2 regions of the Microbispora sp. CA-102843 genome follow, and region 2 is predicted to be linked to the other one. Evidence: predicted binding sites of a transcription regulator. Region 2 holds the regulator's gene; the other holds the start of a gene.
What was found. The regulator HspR, encoded in region 2, represses chaperone genes until heat shock. The targets are predictions, from matches to a motif close to ANTTGAGTCNNNNNGACTCAANT.

Region 1 (7,209 bases), 5.3 Mb from region 2:
CTTGATGACGTCCATCTCGTGGGTGATGAGCAGGATGGTCAGCCCCAGCTCCCGGTTGAGCCGCCGCAGCAGCGCCAGGATCGACTGGGTCGTGGCGGGGTCGAGCGCGGAGGTGGCCTCGTCCGACAGCAGCACCGACGGCTCGGCGGCGAGCGCCCGCGCGATGCCGACCCGCTGCTTCTGGCCGCCGGACAGCTGCGCGGGGTAGGCCCCGGCGCGGTCGGCCAGGCCCACGAGATCGAGCATCTCCGCGACGCGCCGGGCCCGCGCGGCCCGGCCGACGCCCATGACCTCCAGCGGGAAGGCGACGTTGCCCGCCACCGTGCGCGACGACAGCAGCGCGAAGTGCTGGTGGATCATGCCGATGCGCTGGCGGGCACGGCGCAGGTCGGCCGCGCCGAGGGCGGTCAGCTCGCGCCCGTCGACGGTCACCACGCCCTCGTCGGGACGTTCGAGCAGGTTGACACAGCGCAGCAGGGTGCTCTTGCCGGCGCCGCTGCGCCCGAGCACGCCGAAGACCTCGCCCTTGCCGACGTGGAGGTCGACGCCGTCGAGCGCGACGACGTCGCCGTAGGCCTTGCGCAGGCCGGAAACCGTGATCACTTGCTGTCCTTCGAAGACGTCTGGGCCGACTCCGTGTTTCGCCTCGCGGGAAACACGGCTAGCGCGTGCCGGGCGGGAAGGGCAGATGCGTGATCCGGCGCAGGATCAGATCGGGCAGTGGGGAGAGCGTCATCAGGAAGTGCCTTCGTGAGGGTGCGGACAGATGGCTCAGACCGCGGGACACCCTCGCTCGGGCGGGTTCACCAGGTTCGATACGCTCACGACCGGCTGAAACAGGAGTGAGGTACTCCTTATTCCATACCGGGAATGTGTCCTTAATCACAGAGGCCCGCGCCTCCTGTGCGGAGACGCGGGCCGTGCGCGCGGAAGGGTCAGGCGGCCGCCTGCTGCTGGGCCACCGTCGCCGGGGTGAGGGCCAGGTCGAGGACCTCGCGGACGTCGCCCACCGCGTGGACGGTGAGGTCGGCCAGCACCTCGGCCGGGACGTCGTCCAGGTCGGGCTCGTTGCGCGCCGGGATGAGCACGGTGGCGATCCCGGCCCGGTGGGCGGCCAGCAGCTTCTGCTTGACGCCGCCGATGGGCAGCACCCGCCCGGTGAGGGACACCTCGCCGGTCATCGCCACGTCGGCGCGGACCGGCCGGCCCGACAGCAGCGAGGCCAGGGCGGTGGTCATCGTGACTCCGGCCGACGGGCCGTCCTTCGGCACCGCGCCCGCGGGCACGTGGATGTGCACCGACCTGTCCTTGAGCGACCCCACCGGCAGCTCCAGCTCGGCGCCCCGCGACCGCAGGAAGGACAGCGCGATCTGCGCCGACTCCTTCATCACGTCGCCGAGCTGGCCGGTCAGGGTCACACCGGTCGCCCCGGTCTCCGGGTCGGCCAGCGACGCCTCGACGTAGAGGACGTCGCCGCCCGCGCCGGTCACCGCGAGGCCGGTCGCCACGCCCGGCACCGCCGTACGCTGCCGGGCCTCCGGCAGGGACGACTCGGGCACGTGGCGCGGCCGGCCCAGGTAGGAGACCAGGTCGTCGGCCGCGACCGTCACCGGGAGCTCGGCCTCGCCGAGAGCGACCTTCGCCGTCGCCTTGCGCAGGATCCGGGCGATCGAGCGCTCGAGAGAGCGGACGCCGGCCTCGCGGGTGTACTCGCCGGCCAGGCGGCGCAGCGCCGCCTCCTTCACCGTCACGTCGTCGGCGGTGAGGCCGGCCTTCTCCAGGTTGCGCGGGAGCAGGTGGTCGCGGGCGATGGCGACCTTCTCGTCCTCGGTGTAGCCGTCGAGCGTGACGATCTCCATGCGGTCGAGCAGCGGCCCGGGCACCTGCTCCAGCACGTTGGCCGTGGCGAGGAACAGCACGTCGCTCAGGTCGAGCTCGACCTCCAGGTAGTGGTCGCGGAACGTGTGGTTCTGCGCCGGGTCGAGCACCTCGAGCAGCGCCGCCGTCGGGTCGCCCCGGTAGTCGGCGCCGACCTTGTCGATCTCGTCGAGCAGCACGACCGGGTTCATCGAGCCCGCCTCGCGGATCGCCCGGACGATGCGGCCGGGCATCGCCCCCACGTACGTGCGCCGGTGACCGCGGATCTCCGCCTCGTCGCGGACGCCGCCGAGGGCGACGCGGACGAACTTGCGGCCCATGGCGCGGGCGACCGACTCGCCGAGCGAGGTCTTGCCGACTCCGGGAGGCCCGGCCAGCGCGAGAACGGCGCCGCTGCGGCGGCCGCCGACCACGCCGAGGCCCTTGTCGGCCCTGCGCTTGCGCACCGCGAGGTATTCCACGATGCGGTCCTTCACGTCGTCCAGGCCGGTGTGGTCGGCGTCGAGCACCGCACGGGCCCCGGCGATGTCGTACTCGTCGGTCGTGTGGACGTTCCACGGGATGTCGAGCACGGTGTCGAGCCAGGTGCGGATCCAGCCGCTCTCGGGCGACTGGTCGGAGGCCCGCTCCAGCTTGCCGACCTCCTTGAGCGCGGCCTCCCTGACCTTCTCCGGCAGGTCGGCGGCCTCGATGCGGGCGCGGTAGTCCTCCTCCTCGTCGGAGGGGTCGCCGTTGAGGTCGGCGAGCTCCTTGCGCACGGCCGCGAGCTGCTGGCGGAGCAGGAACTCGCGCTGCTGCTTCTCCATGCCCTCCTGGACGTCCTTGCGGATGGTCTCCGCGACGTCCAGCTCGGCCAGGTGGTCGCGGGCCCAGCCGACCAGCTTGTCCAGCCGCTCGGCCGGGTCCGGGGTCTCCAGGAGCAGCAGCTTCTGCGGCGCCTGCAGCCAGGGGGCGTACCCCGCGCTGTCGGCGAGGACGGCGGGTTCCTTGATCTGGTTGACCGCGTCGACCACCTGCCACGCCCCCCGCTTCTGCAGGATCGTGGTGGTGAGCGCCTTGTACTCCTTGGCGAGCTCCTCGGCCCTCGGCCCAGCGGCGACCGGCTCCAGCACGGTCGCCTCGACCCACAGCGCCGCGCCGGGGCCGGTGGTGCCGGTGCCGACGCGCATGCGGTCGACGCCACGCACCACGGCCGCGGGCTCTCCGCCCGGCAGCCGGCCGACCTGTTCCACGACCGCGCTCACCCCCACCGGGCCGTAGCGGCCGTCTATCCGGGGCACCAGCAGGACCGTGCTCTCGCCATTGGCGCGGGCGGCGTCGATGGCGGCGCGGACCTCGGAGGCCGACAGATCGAGCGGCACGACCATGCCGGGCAGGACGACCTCGTCGTCCAGCGGGAGGACGGGAAGGATCTGGGACATCAGCACTCCAATAGGTTGAGTTATGTCGGCTCAACTAACAGGAGTCCGATCCTGTTCCCTGTTCTGCGTCAGTTCGCTGTGAGCGATCGTAATCGTGTAATCGTCCTTGCCGCGATGCGCGCCCACTCCCCCGGGTAACGCATGATGGCGTCCATGACATCCGGACATATCCGGCTTCGTTCGGCGCCAGGCCGGTGGGTGCTGCTGACCACGGTCCTGGGGTCGGGCATGGCGACCCTCGACGGCACCGTGGTCAACGTGGCCCTCCCCGCCCTCGGGCGCGACCTCCACGCCGGGATGTCCGGCCTCCAGTGGACCGTGAACGCCTACACGCTCACCATGGCCGCGCTGATCCTGCTGGGCGGGTCGCTGGGCGACCGGCTCGGCAGGCGGAAGGTCTTCGTCGCCGGGGTCGTCTGGTTCGCCCTGGCCTCCGCCCTCTGCGGGGCCGCGCCGAACACGCCCGTGCTCGTGCTCGCCCGTGCGCTCCAGGGCATCGGCGGGGCCCTGCTGATCCCCGGGTCCCTGGCGATCATCCAGGCGAGCTACGCACCGGACGACCGGCCGCGCGCCGTCGGCGCCTGGTCGGGGTTAGGCGGCGTGGCCGCCGCCCTCGGGCCGCTGCTCGGCGGATGGCTCGTGGAGGCGGCCGGCTGGCGGTGGGTGTTCCTGCTCAACCTGCCGCTCGCGGCCGTCGTGGTCGGCGTCGCCGCCCGGCACGTGCCCGAGACCCGGGACGCCGGGCCGCACGGCCGCTTCGACGTGCTCGGAACCGTCCTCGCCGCACCCGCGCTGGCCGGGCTGACGTACGGCCTGATCCTGGCGGGCGACGGGCTGGTGCCGCTGGCCGCCGGGCTCGTCCTGGCCGCCTGCTTCGTGGTGGTGGAGATCCGGCGCTCGCCCCGGTCCCTCGTCCCCGTGGGAGTGTTCGCCTCGCGGGAGTTCACCGCGGTCAACGTCGTCACGCTGGTCATGTACGCGGCGATGGGCCTGGTGTTCTTCCTGCTGGTCGTCCAGCTCCAGGTGTCGGCCGGACTCTCTCCGGTCGCCGCCGGGTCGGCGATGCTCCCGGTCACGATCCTCATGCTGCTGCTGTCGCCCCGGGCCGGCGAACTGGCGGCGAAAGTGGGCCCGCGCCTGCCCATGACGGGAGGGATCCTCCTGTGCGCGGCCGGGTTGCTGCTCATGAGCCGCATCGCCCCGGGCTCGTCCTACCTCGCCGACGTGCTGCCCGCGGCGGTCGTGTTCGGGCTCGGCCTGTCCGCCGCCGTCGCCCCGCTCACCGCGACCGTGCTCGCCACGGCGGAGGAGCGGTACGCGGGCGTCGCCAGCGGGGTCAACAACGCCCTGGCCAGGACGGGCGGCCTCCTGGCCGTCGCCGCCGTCCCGCCACTGGTGGGGCTGGCGGGGGACGCCTACGACTCGCCGGCCGCGTTCACCCGGGGGTTCCACACGTCGATGCTGGTCGGCGCGGCCATGATGGCCGTCGCGGCGGTCATCACGTTCGTCACGATCAGGACGAACGTCCTCGCGGCCGCGCCCGAACCGCCCGCCCCCGGCTGCCCGGTCGACGCACCACCCCTCGACCCCCGCCCCCCGACGAGTTGAGGCACGGCGAGTTGAGGCACGGCGGAAGGCCGGGGTCCGGGGGAGGTCGCATGCCTGGTCCGGTCGCCGGGCGCGGAACCGGAGCCCCCTCCCCGATCGTCACTACCCATGCACGATCACACTCATCGAAGGACCCTCCATGCGCAGCGCGCTCTTCGGGAACCTGAACGGCCAGCAGGTCCCCGGCAACTTCGTCCTGCAGAACTCCAAGATGCTCCGCGTCCACCTACCGCACGAGGTGATCGCCAGGCAGGGCTCGATGGTCGCCTTCCAGGGCCAGATGGACTTCGACTACGAGGGTTCCGGCGGAGTCGGCAGGCTGCTCAAGAAGATGGTGACCGGTGAGGGCGCGCCACTGATGCGCGTCAGAGGGCAGGGCCTGCTGTTCCTGGCCGACGACGCCCACGACATCCACCTGTTCTACCTGGAGAACGAGGCCCTCACCGTCAACGGCCGCAACCTGCTGGCCTTCGATCCCCAGCTCACCTGGGACATCCAGCGTGTGCAGGGCGCGGGGATCGCCGCGGGCGGCCTGTTCAACATGACGGTCAATGGCACCGGCTGGGTCGCGGTGACCGCGCACGGCGCACCGGTGCTCCTGGACACCTCCCAGATGCCGACGTTCGCCGACGGCCAGTCGGCGGTCTGCTGGAGCGCCCACCTGCAGGTGGGCGTCAACCGGACGATGAAGGCCGGTGCGCTGATCGGCCGTGGCAGCGGCGAGGCCATGCAGCTCGCCTTCCGAGGCCAGGGGTTCGTCCTCGTCCAGGCGAGCGAGGGCCCGCCGGTGGCGCAGGCCCAGTAGAAGCTCACTGAAGATCTCGCGTTCTGGCCTCGTTCATTCTGGGGTGAGGCCAGGGTGATTCACGTTGTCGGGATGCGTAGCGCGGCGAGGTGCGACGCCTCGGTGTAAGGGCTCCATGCGGGATTTGTATCAAGGAGTTGCGACAAGCGGCCGGGCCGGGGATGATTTGTATCATCCGGTTGATACAAAGGAGTTGGCGTGGGCCCGGTGATCCCCCTTACCCTCGCGGTGCTGCTGATGCTGGTCGCCGCACTCCTCGCCGTGCTGATATCGCTGAGCCGCGTGGTCTCAGTGCCGGCCGGCGGCGATCTGTCTGTGCTGCGCGTAACCACGACACGACTCCTCTGGGCGCGGCTTGCCGGGCTGGCGGCCGGCCTCGCGGCCTCCTGGTTCGTGTCGAGCTGGAACGGCCTCGGCCGGGGGCCGATGCTGGCCGCCCCCGTCCTGGGCATCGGCCTACTGCTCGGCACGTTGGCGGGAGAGCTCGCCGCGCCACGCCCTCACGGGCCGATCCGGGGTGCGTCACTGGAGATCAGAAGGGCGCGTGACTACCTGCCCGGATTCTCCGCGCGGCTGGCCGGCGCCCTCACGCTGGTGACCGTCCTGCTGCTGTCCGTCACGTCCGTCACGGCGAGCGCCGACGACCTGGGGCGTGCGGGACGGGAGCTGGCCATGACCAGCCCCGACGGCACGGTGCGGAGCGTGACCGGTCCGTGGCCCGGCTGGTTCTACGCGTGGCCCATGCTGGCCGTGCTCGCGACCGCGTTCCTGCTCTCCGCGTTGGTGGTGCATCGCGTCGTGCAGCGTGGACGCCCGGGTCTCGACGCGGCGGCGAGAGCCGTGGACGACGTGCAGCGCGCCCATAGCGCCCGCGTGGTCACCGCGGCCTACGGCCTCTGCGTGGCCCTGCCGCTTGCCGGTGTCGCGGTCGTCGCCGCGGGAGTCCTCTTCAGACAGAGCGATTTCGCCGGCTGGACCACGCCCGCGGCGTTCGGCCTCCTGGGGATCGCGGTCTTCGCCGCGGGCTCGGCCATCTGGTACCTGGCCGAGTTGCTCTCCCGGCCAATAATCAGAGCATCATGATCGAGGTCGATGTCACCAGCCCCTCTCCGCCGTACGAGCAGATCCGGGCACAGTTCGCAGAGCTGATCAGGTGCGGGGTGCTGGCCGTCGGCACCCGGCTCCCTCCGGTTCGCCAGCTCGCCGCCGACCTCGGCCTGGCGGCGGGCACCGTGGCGCGGGCGTACAAGGAGCTGGAGCAAGCCGGATATGTGACCGGAAAACGCGGGGGCGGCACCCGAGTTCTGCCGCAATCCGAACCTCGGACGGCGCGAGCGGAGCTCATCAGGAGCCACGCCCGCGCCTACCTCGCCGAGGTGACCCGCCTTGGCGGATCCGCCGAGGAAGCGATCGCCGCCCTGTCCGATGTGGCCGCGGCCATCCACCCGGGCGAGGACGCGGACCGTGAGCGGCTCGACCTGGATCCCGCCATGGCGG
Region 2 (7,209 bases):
CGACCGGATCCTGCGCGCCGCCCGCGTGGCCGTCGCCGAGCCGAGCGAGGAGGCGGCGCCGGAGGAGACGGCGGCCGGCTCCGGCGGGCCGGACGAGAACTGAAACCGCGGAGGTCTCTCCCGATCGGCGAAGATCGGGAGAGACCCGCGAGGGCACCCGCGACGACAGCCGCGGGGACGGCCGCGAGAACACCGATTCACTCCCCTTTCGTGTGCGAAGGAAGCGATAGATGAGCACCAAGGACTACTTGGAAAAGGACTACTACGCCGTCCTTGGTGTGCCCAAGTCCGCGAGCGCGGAGGAGATCAAGAAGGCCTACCGCAAGCTCGCCCGCCAGTACCACCCCGACGCCAACCCGGGGAACAAGGAGACCGAGGAGAAGTTCAAGGAGGTCTCCGAGGCGTACGACGTGCTCTCCGACGTCAAGCGGCGCAAGGAGTACGACGAGGCGCGCACGCTCTTCGGGTCGGGGCTCGGCGGCTACGCCGGCGCGGGCGGGACCCGGGCCGGCGGCGGCTTCAACTTCGACCTCGGCGACCTGTTCGGCGGCACGGGGTCGGGCGAGCGCATCGGGGACCTGTTCGGGGGGCTGTTCAACCGGGGCGGAGCGGGCACGCGCACGACCACCGCCCGGCCACGGCGCGGCCAGGACATCGAGTCGGAGGTGACGCTCGCCTTCGGCGAGGCGGTCGACGGCACCACCGTGTCCCTCCGGCTCACCAGTTCGGCCGCCTGCACCGCCTGCGGCGGCACGGGGGCGAAGGCGGGCACCACGCCGCGGGTCTGCCCGACCTGCGAGGGAACCGGGGCGGCCAGCCGCAACCTCGGCAACTTCGCCTTTTCCGAGCCGTGCCGCGACTGCCGCGGCCGGGGCCTGGTGGTCGACGACCCCTGCCCCGTCTGCGAGGGCAGCGGGCGCGGCAAGAGCACCCGTACGATCCAGGCCCGCATCCCGGCCGGGGTCGGCGACGGCCAGCGCATCAGGATCAAGGCCAAGGGCGCGCCCGGCGAGAACGGCGGCCCGGCCGGCGACCTCTACGTGCTGGTCCACGTCAAGCCGCACCCCGTGTTCGGGCGCAGCGGGGAGAACCTGACCGTCACGGTCCCCGTCACCTTCCCCGAGGCCGCGCTCGGCGCCGAGATCAAGGTGCCGACGCTGCGGGGGATGCCGGTGACCCTGCGCATCCCGGAGGGAACGCCCAACGGGCGGACGTTCCGAGTGCGCGGCCGGGGGGCCTCCCGCAAGGACGGCACGAAGGGCGACCTGCTGGTCACCGTCCAGGTCACGGTGCCCCAGAACCTCGACGACAAGGCCCGCGCGGCCCTCGAGGAGTTCAGGAACGCCACGGAGGGCCAGGACCTTCGCGAAGAGCTGATCAAGCAGGCCAGAAGCGAGTGAGCCGATGGATGCCAGGTTTTTCGACATCTCCGACGACACCCCCGTCTATGTGATCTCCGTAGCCGCCCAGCTGTCCGGGCTGCACCCGCAGACGCTGCGCCAGTACGACCGGCTCGGCCTCGTCAGCCCCGGCCGTACGGCCGGGCGGGGGCGGCTGTATTCGACAAGGGACATCGTGCTTCTGCGCGAGGTCCAGCGGCTCTCCCAGGAGCACGGCATCAACCTCGCCGGCATCAAGCGCATCCTCGAACTCGAAACCGAGAACATGCGCCTGCGCGAGGAGGTCACCCAGCTCAGGGGTGAGCTCACGATGTTGCGGGCACTGGTCCGCTACGAACTGCCACCTGCCTGACCGGCGAAACGAGGCATTCACATATGGACTACAAGTTCACCCAGAAGAGCCAGGAGGCACTGTCCGCGGCCGTCCGGCGCGCCGCGGCCGACGGCAACCCCGAGGTCGCGCCCGCGCACCTGCTGACGACCCTGCTGGCGCAGAACGGCGGCATCGCCGGGTCGCTGCTGCAGGCCGTCGGCGCCGACCCCCGGCACCTGCGCGCCCAGGCCGAGGATCTGCTCGACCGGCTGCCGAAGGCGCAGGGCTCCACCGTGAGCGCGCCGTCCAGCTCACGCCAGCTGCTGACCGTGCTCAACACCGCCGCGCAGCGGGCCAAGCAGCTCGAGGACGAGTACGTCTCGACCGAGCACCTGCTGGTCGGGCTCGCCACCGACGGCGGGCAGGTCTCCGACCTGCTGAAGGCCGCGGGCGCCACCCCCAACGCGCTGCTCGAGGCGTTCGAGAAGGTCCGCGGGCATGCCAGGGTGACCAGCGAGACCCCTGAGGACACCTACCAGGCGCTGGAGAAGTACGGCGTCGACCTCACCGAGCGGGCGCGTTCCGGCAAGCTCGACCCGGTGATCGGCCGCGACAGCGAGATCCGCCGGGTCGTCCAGGTGCTGTCGCGCCGCACCAAGAACAACCCCGTGCTGATCGGCGAGCCCGGCGTCGGCAAGACCGCCGTGGTCGAGGGCCTCGCCCAGCGGATCGTCGCGGGCGACGTGCCCGAGAGCCTGCGCAACAAGCGCCTGGTCGCGCTCGACCTCAGCGCGATGGTCGCGGGCGCGAAATACCGCGGCGAGTTCGAGGAACGCCTCAAGGCCGTGCTCAACGAGATCAAGGAGAGCAACGGCCAGATCGTGACGTTCATCGACGAGCTGCACACCATGGTGGGCGCGGGCGCCGCCGAGGGCGCGATGGACGCCGGCAACATGCTCAAGCCCATGCTGGCCCGCGGCGAGCTGCGCATGATCGGCGCCACCACGCTCGACGAATACCGCGAGCGCATCGAGAAGGACCCGGCCCTGGAGCGGCGGTTCCAGCAGGTCTACGTCGGCGAGCCGACCGTCGAGGACACGATCGCGATCCTGCGCGGGCTCAAGGGCCGCTACGAGGCCCACCACCAGGTGCAGATCTCCGACAGCGCCCTGGTCGCCGCCGCGACGCTCTCCGACCGCTACATCACGGCGCGTTTCCTCCCGGACAAGGCGATCGACCTGGTGGACGAGTCGATGTCGCGGCTGCGCATGGAGATCGACTCGCGGCCGGTGGAGATCGACCAGCTCCAGCGCAGCGTGGACCGCCTGAAGATGGAGGAGCTCGCGCTCGTCAAGGAGACCGACGAGGCCAGCCGGCAGCGCCTGGAGAAGCTCCGCGAGGAGCTGGCCAACCGCCAGGAGGACCTCAACGCCCTGGTCAGCCGGTGGGAGCGGGAGAAGGCCGGCCTCAACAAGGTCGGCGAGCTGAAGAAGCAGCTCGACGAGGCGCGCGGCGCGGCCGAGCGGGCCCAGCGCGACGGCGACTTCGAGGCCGCGTCCCGGCTCATGTACGGCGACGTCCCCCGCCTGGAGAAGGAGCTCGACGAGGCCACCAAGGCCGCCGAGACGGCGGAGGCCGAGGCCGAGCCGATGGTGAAAGAGGAGGTCGGCCCCGACGACATCGCCGAGGTCATCTCCTCGTGGACCGGCATCCCCGCCGGGCGGCTGCTGGAGGGCGAGACCGCCAAGCTGCTGCGGATGGAGGACGAGCTGGGCCAGCGCCTGATCGGCCAGCGTGAGGCCGTCCAGGCCGTCTCCGACGCCGTACGGCGTGCCCGGGCCGGCATCGCCGACCCCGACCGGCCGACCGGCTCGTTCCTCTTCCTCGGCCCGACCGGCGTCGGCAAGACCGAGCTGGCCAAGGCGCTCGCCGAGTTCCTGTTCGACGACGAGCGGGCCATGACCCGCATCGACATGAGCGAGTACGGCGAGAAGCACAGCGTGGCCCGCCTGGTCGGCGCGCCGCCCGGATACGTCGGCTACGAGGAGGGCGGCCAGCTCACCGAGGCCGTGCGGCGCAGGCCGTACACCGTGGTGCTGCTGGACGAGATCGAGAAGGCCCACCCCGAGGTATTCGACATCCTGCTGCAGGTGCTCGACGACGGCCGGCTCACCGACGGGCAGGGCCGCACGGTCGACTTCCGCAACACGATCCTGATCCTCACCTCGAACATCGGCTCGCAGTTCCTCGTGGACCCCGCGATGGAGAACGGGGCCAAGCGCGAGGCCGTGCTGAACGCGGTGCGGGCGTCGTTCAAGCCCGAGTTCCTCAACCGGCTCGACGACATCATCGTGTTCGACGCGCTGGGCACCGAGGAGCTGTCGCAGATCGTGGACCTGCAGGTCGCCCGGCTTGCCCGGCGCCTGTCGGACCGGCGGCTGAAGCTGACCGTCACGCCCGCCGCCCGCGACTGGCTCGCGCTGACCGGCTACGACCCGTTGTATGGCGCCCGCCCGCTGCGCCGCCTGATCCAGTCGGCCATCGGCGACAAGCTCGCCAAGGAGCTGCTGTCGGGGGCCATCCGGGACGGCGACGAGGTAATCGTCGACTTTGACGAGGCAGGTGACACGCTGACGATCCGGCCCACTCGGTAAGGTCTTCCCCACCATTGGGGCAAGCGCGCCCCGCCCTTTCTCCTCGCTGCTACGTTCGGCGTTCGTCGGACTACGGTACGCGATCAGGGGGACGTGGATGTCCAGGACATCACGAAGTATTCGAGGGCGGTGCGTCGCGCTCGCGGCGGTCACTGCCGGAGTGAGCTGGCTGACCGGGGGCCCGGCGATGGCGAAGGGCGGCGCGCTGGCCGACGCCTGCCGGGCCCAAAGCCGCGACGTCACAAGCCATGACGTCACGGGCCGCGACGTGACGGGAGGACTGACCACCCTCGCTCCGGCGGCGGGCGTGCTGAGCATCGCCGACGCGGCCGGAGCGGCCGCCGGGCAGGGACGCAACTCGCTTCCCGCCGGCTCGGCCACGACCGCCCGCACCGTCCCGGGGCCCGCTGACCTGCCGGCCGTGCCAGGCCCCCGTACGCTGCCGGGCACGATGCCCGCTGCGGTGCCCGCTGCGGTGCCCGCTGCGGTGCCCGCTGCGGTGCCCGGCGGCGCGGCGGCACTGCCCGCACCGGCGGGCGCGAAGACGCTGCCCGCCGACGCCAGGACCCTCTCGGCGCCCGCGAAGGCGGTCTCCGCCCCGGTGCAGAACGCCGTGGCCGGCGCCACGGCCGTCTCCGAACCGCGCCGCGCGCCCGCCGCTCCCGCGGCGGATGCCAAGACGCTGTTCCCGGCCAGGAGCACCGTGCCCCTCCTCGCTGTCGCGCCGACCAGGCCCAGCGCCGCGAACGCCTGCGCCCCGCAGGCGCTGCGGACCGCGCCGGTCGCCCAGGAGCGGGAGCACCCCGTCGTTCAGGGGCATCCGAAGAAGAGCCACCGGCATCCCAAGCCGGAGAACGAGCCGGCGGGCTCCGCGTCCCGGGGCGACTCGGCCCAGGGCCCGGCGTCGCAGAAGCCGGGGGTACAGAAGCCGGGGATGCGGAAGCCAGGGGCGCAGAACCCGGGAGCACAGAACCCGGGGGCGCAGAAGCCGGAGGCGCGGAACCAGGGCACACAGGGCGCTCTCGCGCCCCAGAGCGAGTCCCACAGCACCAGTTCGCAGAGCGGCGCCTCGGGCCAGGAGCAGAGCACGCAGACCTTCCCGGTCCGGAACCACCGCCACCGCAAGGCGCACCACCCCCACAAGCAGCCCGGCGCCATGGCGCCGGCCCAGGCCGCCAACCAGAGCGCCAATCAGGCGGCCCCGCAGGCGGGTCAGGCCGGCCGGCCCATGACCGGCACGCGGAACTCCTCCCTGCCGGAGGGCGAGCTCAAGAAGGGAGCCAAGGACAGGCGTCAGCGTCACGACGACGCGCGCGGACGGGGGACGGCTGCGGCCGTGCAGCCCGACGCGATGGACGGCCGGCACGTGCCGCGGCTGCTGCCGCGCGAGCACCCCAAGGCGGCCACGCGCCAGCAGAACGGTGACATCACCGCCCCTGCCGCCCTCACCAAGGCGACGGGCACGCGCGCGGTGACCGATTTCGCCACCGCGACCGGCAAGAAGCTCCTGCCGTAACCCTGCGGCCGCCGTACGCCACGGACGCGCGAGGACGGCGCCTCGCGGCCGGCGGCCCGGGTTCGGCGACCGGGCCGCACGAGGAACGAGTTCGCCGGGCGGGGAGAGACGCGAGCACCTGCCGGGAAGGTTCACACCGGCCCGGCCGAGTGAGCGGCGTCGCCCCGGCTCCCACCCGGACTCGACCACCGAGATACCGAAGACAACGAGACCAAAGACAGCGTGACCGAGGGGCCGTGATCCACGGCCCCTTTTCACATGCCCACACCACCTGCTCCGGCAAACGGTCCGGAGGGCTCAGCGGAGGCCCTCAGCCGTAGCCGGGACGCCGAGAGGGCTCAGCGGGAGACGTCGAGGAGGGCGTCGAGGTCGTCCTCCGGCAGGCCGAGATCGACCCGGATGCGGTAGCGGGTGCGCAGCAGCGAGTCGCGGATGCCCGGCCCCGTCGCGCCGCAGGAGCGGATGCCGTCGGTGGCCCACTCGTGCGCCGCATCGAGGTCGCCGTAGGCCACGAGTGTCTCGGCGACGGTCAGCGCGGTGGCCGGGTTCCAGTCCCCTGCCCTGATCGCGGCGATCACCGCCCTGGCCTCCTCGGGCCGGTCGAGTTCGAACAGCGTGTCGGCGATGCCCGCACGCGGGTCCACCGGCACCTCCCCGCCGTCCTCCAGGGCGCCCTGGTAACGGTCGAGGGCGGTCGCGGGCTGACCGGCCTGGCGCCACTCCTCAGCGGCGAGCACGAGGATCGCCGCCCTGGACATTTCTCCCGACTCGTACCCCTGGGCCAGCTCGTCGAGGCGGCGGGCGAGGGCACCGTGGTCATCGAGCAGCAGGGCCTGTTCGAGCAGTCGGTCGACCTGCTCATTTGTCACATGTGCCACAGAGCCGAGGCTACCGATCCCGGCCTGTTTTCGCAGGGCAACACCAGGCATTGCCGAAGCAACGATTAGTACACGTTTGGCTACTATGCGCTTTTCCCGGCAGATAGTCGGGCATATCGCACCACGCCTGTGCCAATCGAAGCTCGGCGAGGAGCGTTACAGCATGTCCAAGCGGGTGATATTGACTCTCGCCTCCACAACGGTGCTCGCCGCCGTGGTCCCGGGTTTCGCCGGCTTCGTCACGGCCCAGTACGAGGCGCTCGACCAGGCCCGCGCCGAAGTGGCCCGACTGCAGGCCAAGCTGCAGATTATGGAGCTGAGAGTCGAGCCCGCGGCGTCTCTGAGATGCCGTGCCGACGCGGCCGGGAAGAGACAGCCGAGCCTGATGGACGAGGACGACATGCGGGAGCTGACGATACCGCCGCGCACCCGCACCAGGTCGTGGCAG

Region 1: a site for HspR is predicted at 3,313-3,335, ahead of lon (endopeptidase La). Genes of this name have one in related genera too.

Annotation. Positions count from the first base shown of each region.
Region 1 covers NZ_JBNJNF010000001.1:3,781,548-3,788,756, reverse strand. The annotation lists gene ACQEVJ_RS17710 (methionine ABC transporter ATP-binding protein) at 1-603, opposite strand, end outside; gene lon (endopeptidase La) at 936-3,299, opposite strand; gene ACQEVJ_RS17700 (MFS transporter) at 3,453-4,907, shown strand; gene ACQEVJ_RS17695 (AIM24 family protein) at 5,047-5,712, shown strand; gene ACQEVJ_RS17690 (hypothetical protein) at 5,911-6,795, shown strand; gene ACQEVJ_RS17685 (GntR family transcriptional regulator) at 6,792-7,209, shown strand, end outside.
Region 2 covers NZ_JBNJNF010000001.1:9,095,118-9,102,326, forward strand. The annotation lists gene grpE (nucleotide exchange factor GrpE) at 1-103, shown strand, start outside; gene dnaJ (molecular chaperone DnaJ) at 231-1,400, shown strand; gene ACQEVJ_RS42375 (heat shock protein transcriptional repressor HspR) at 1,405-1,752, shown strand; gene clpB (ATP-dependent chaperone ClpB) at 1,776-4,367, shown strand; gene ACQEVJ_RS42385 (hypothetical protein) at 4,528-5,883, shown strand; gene ACQEVJ_RS42390 (hypothetical protein) at 6,222-6,761, opposite strand; gene ACQEVJ_RS42395 (hypothetical protein) at 6,925-7,209, shown strand, end outside.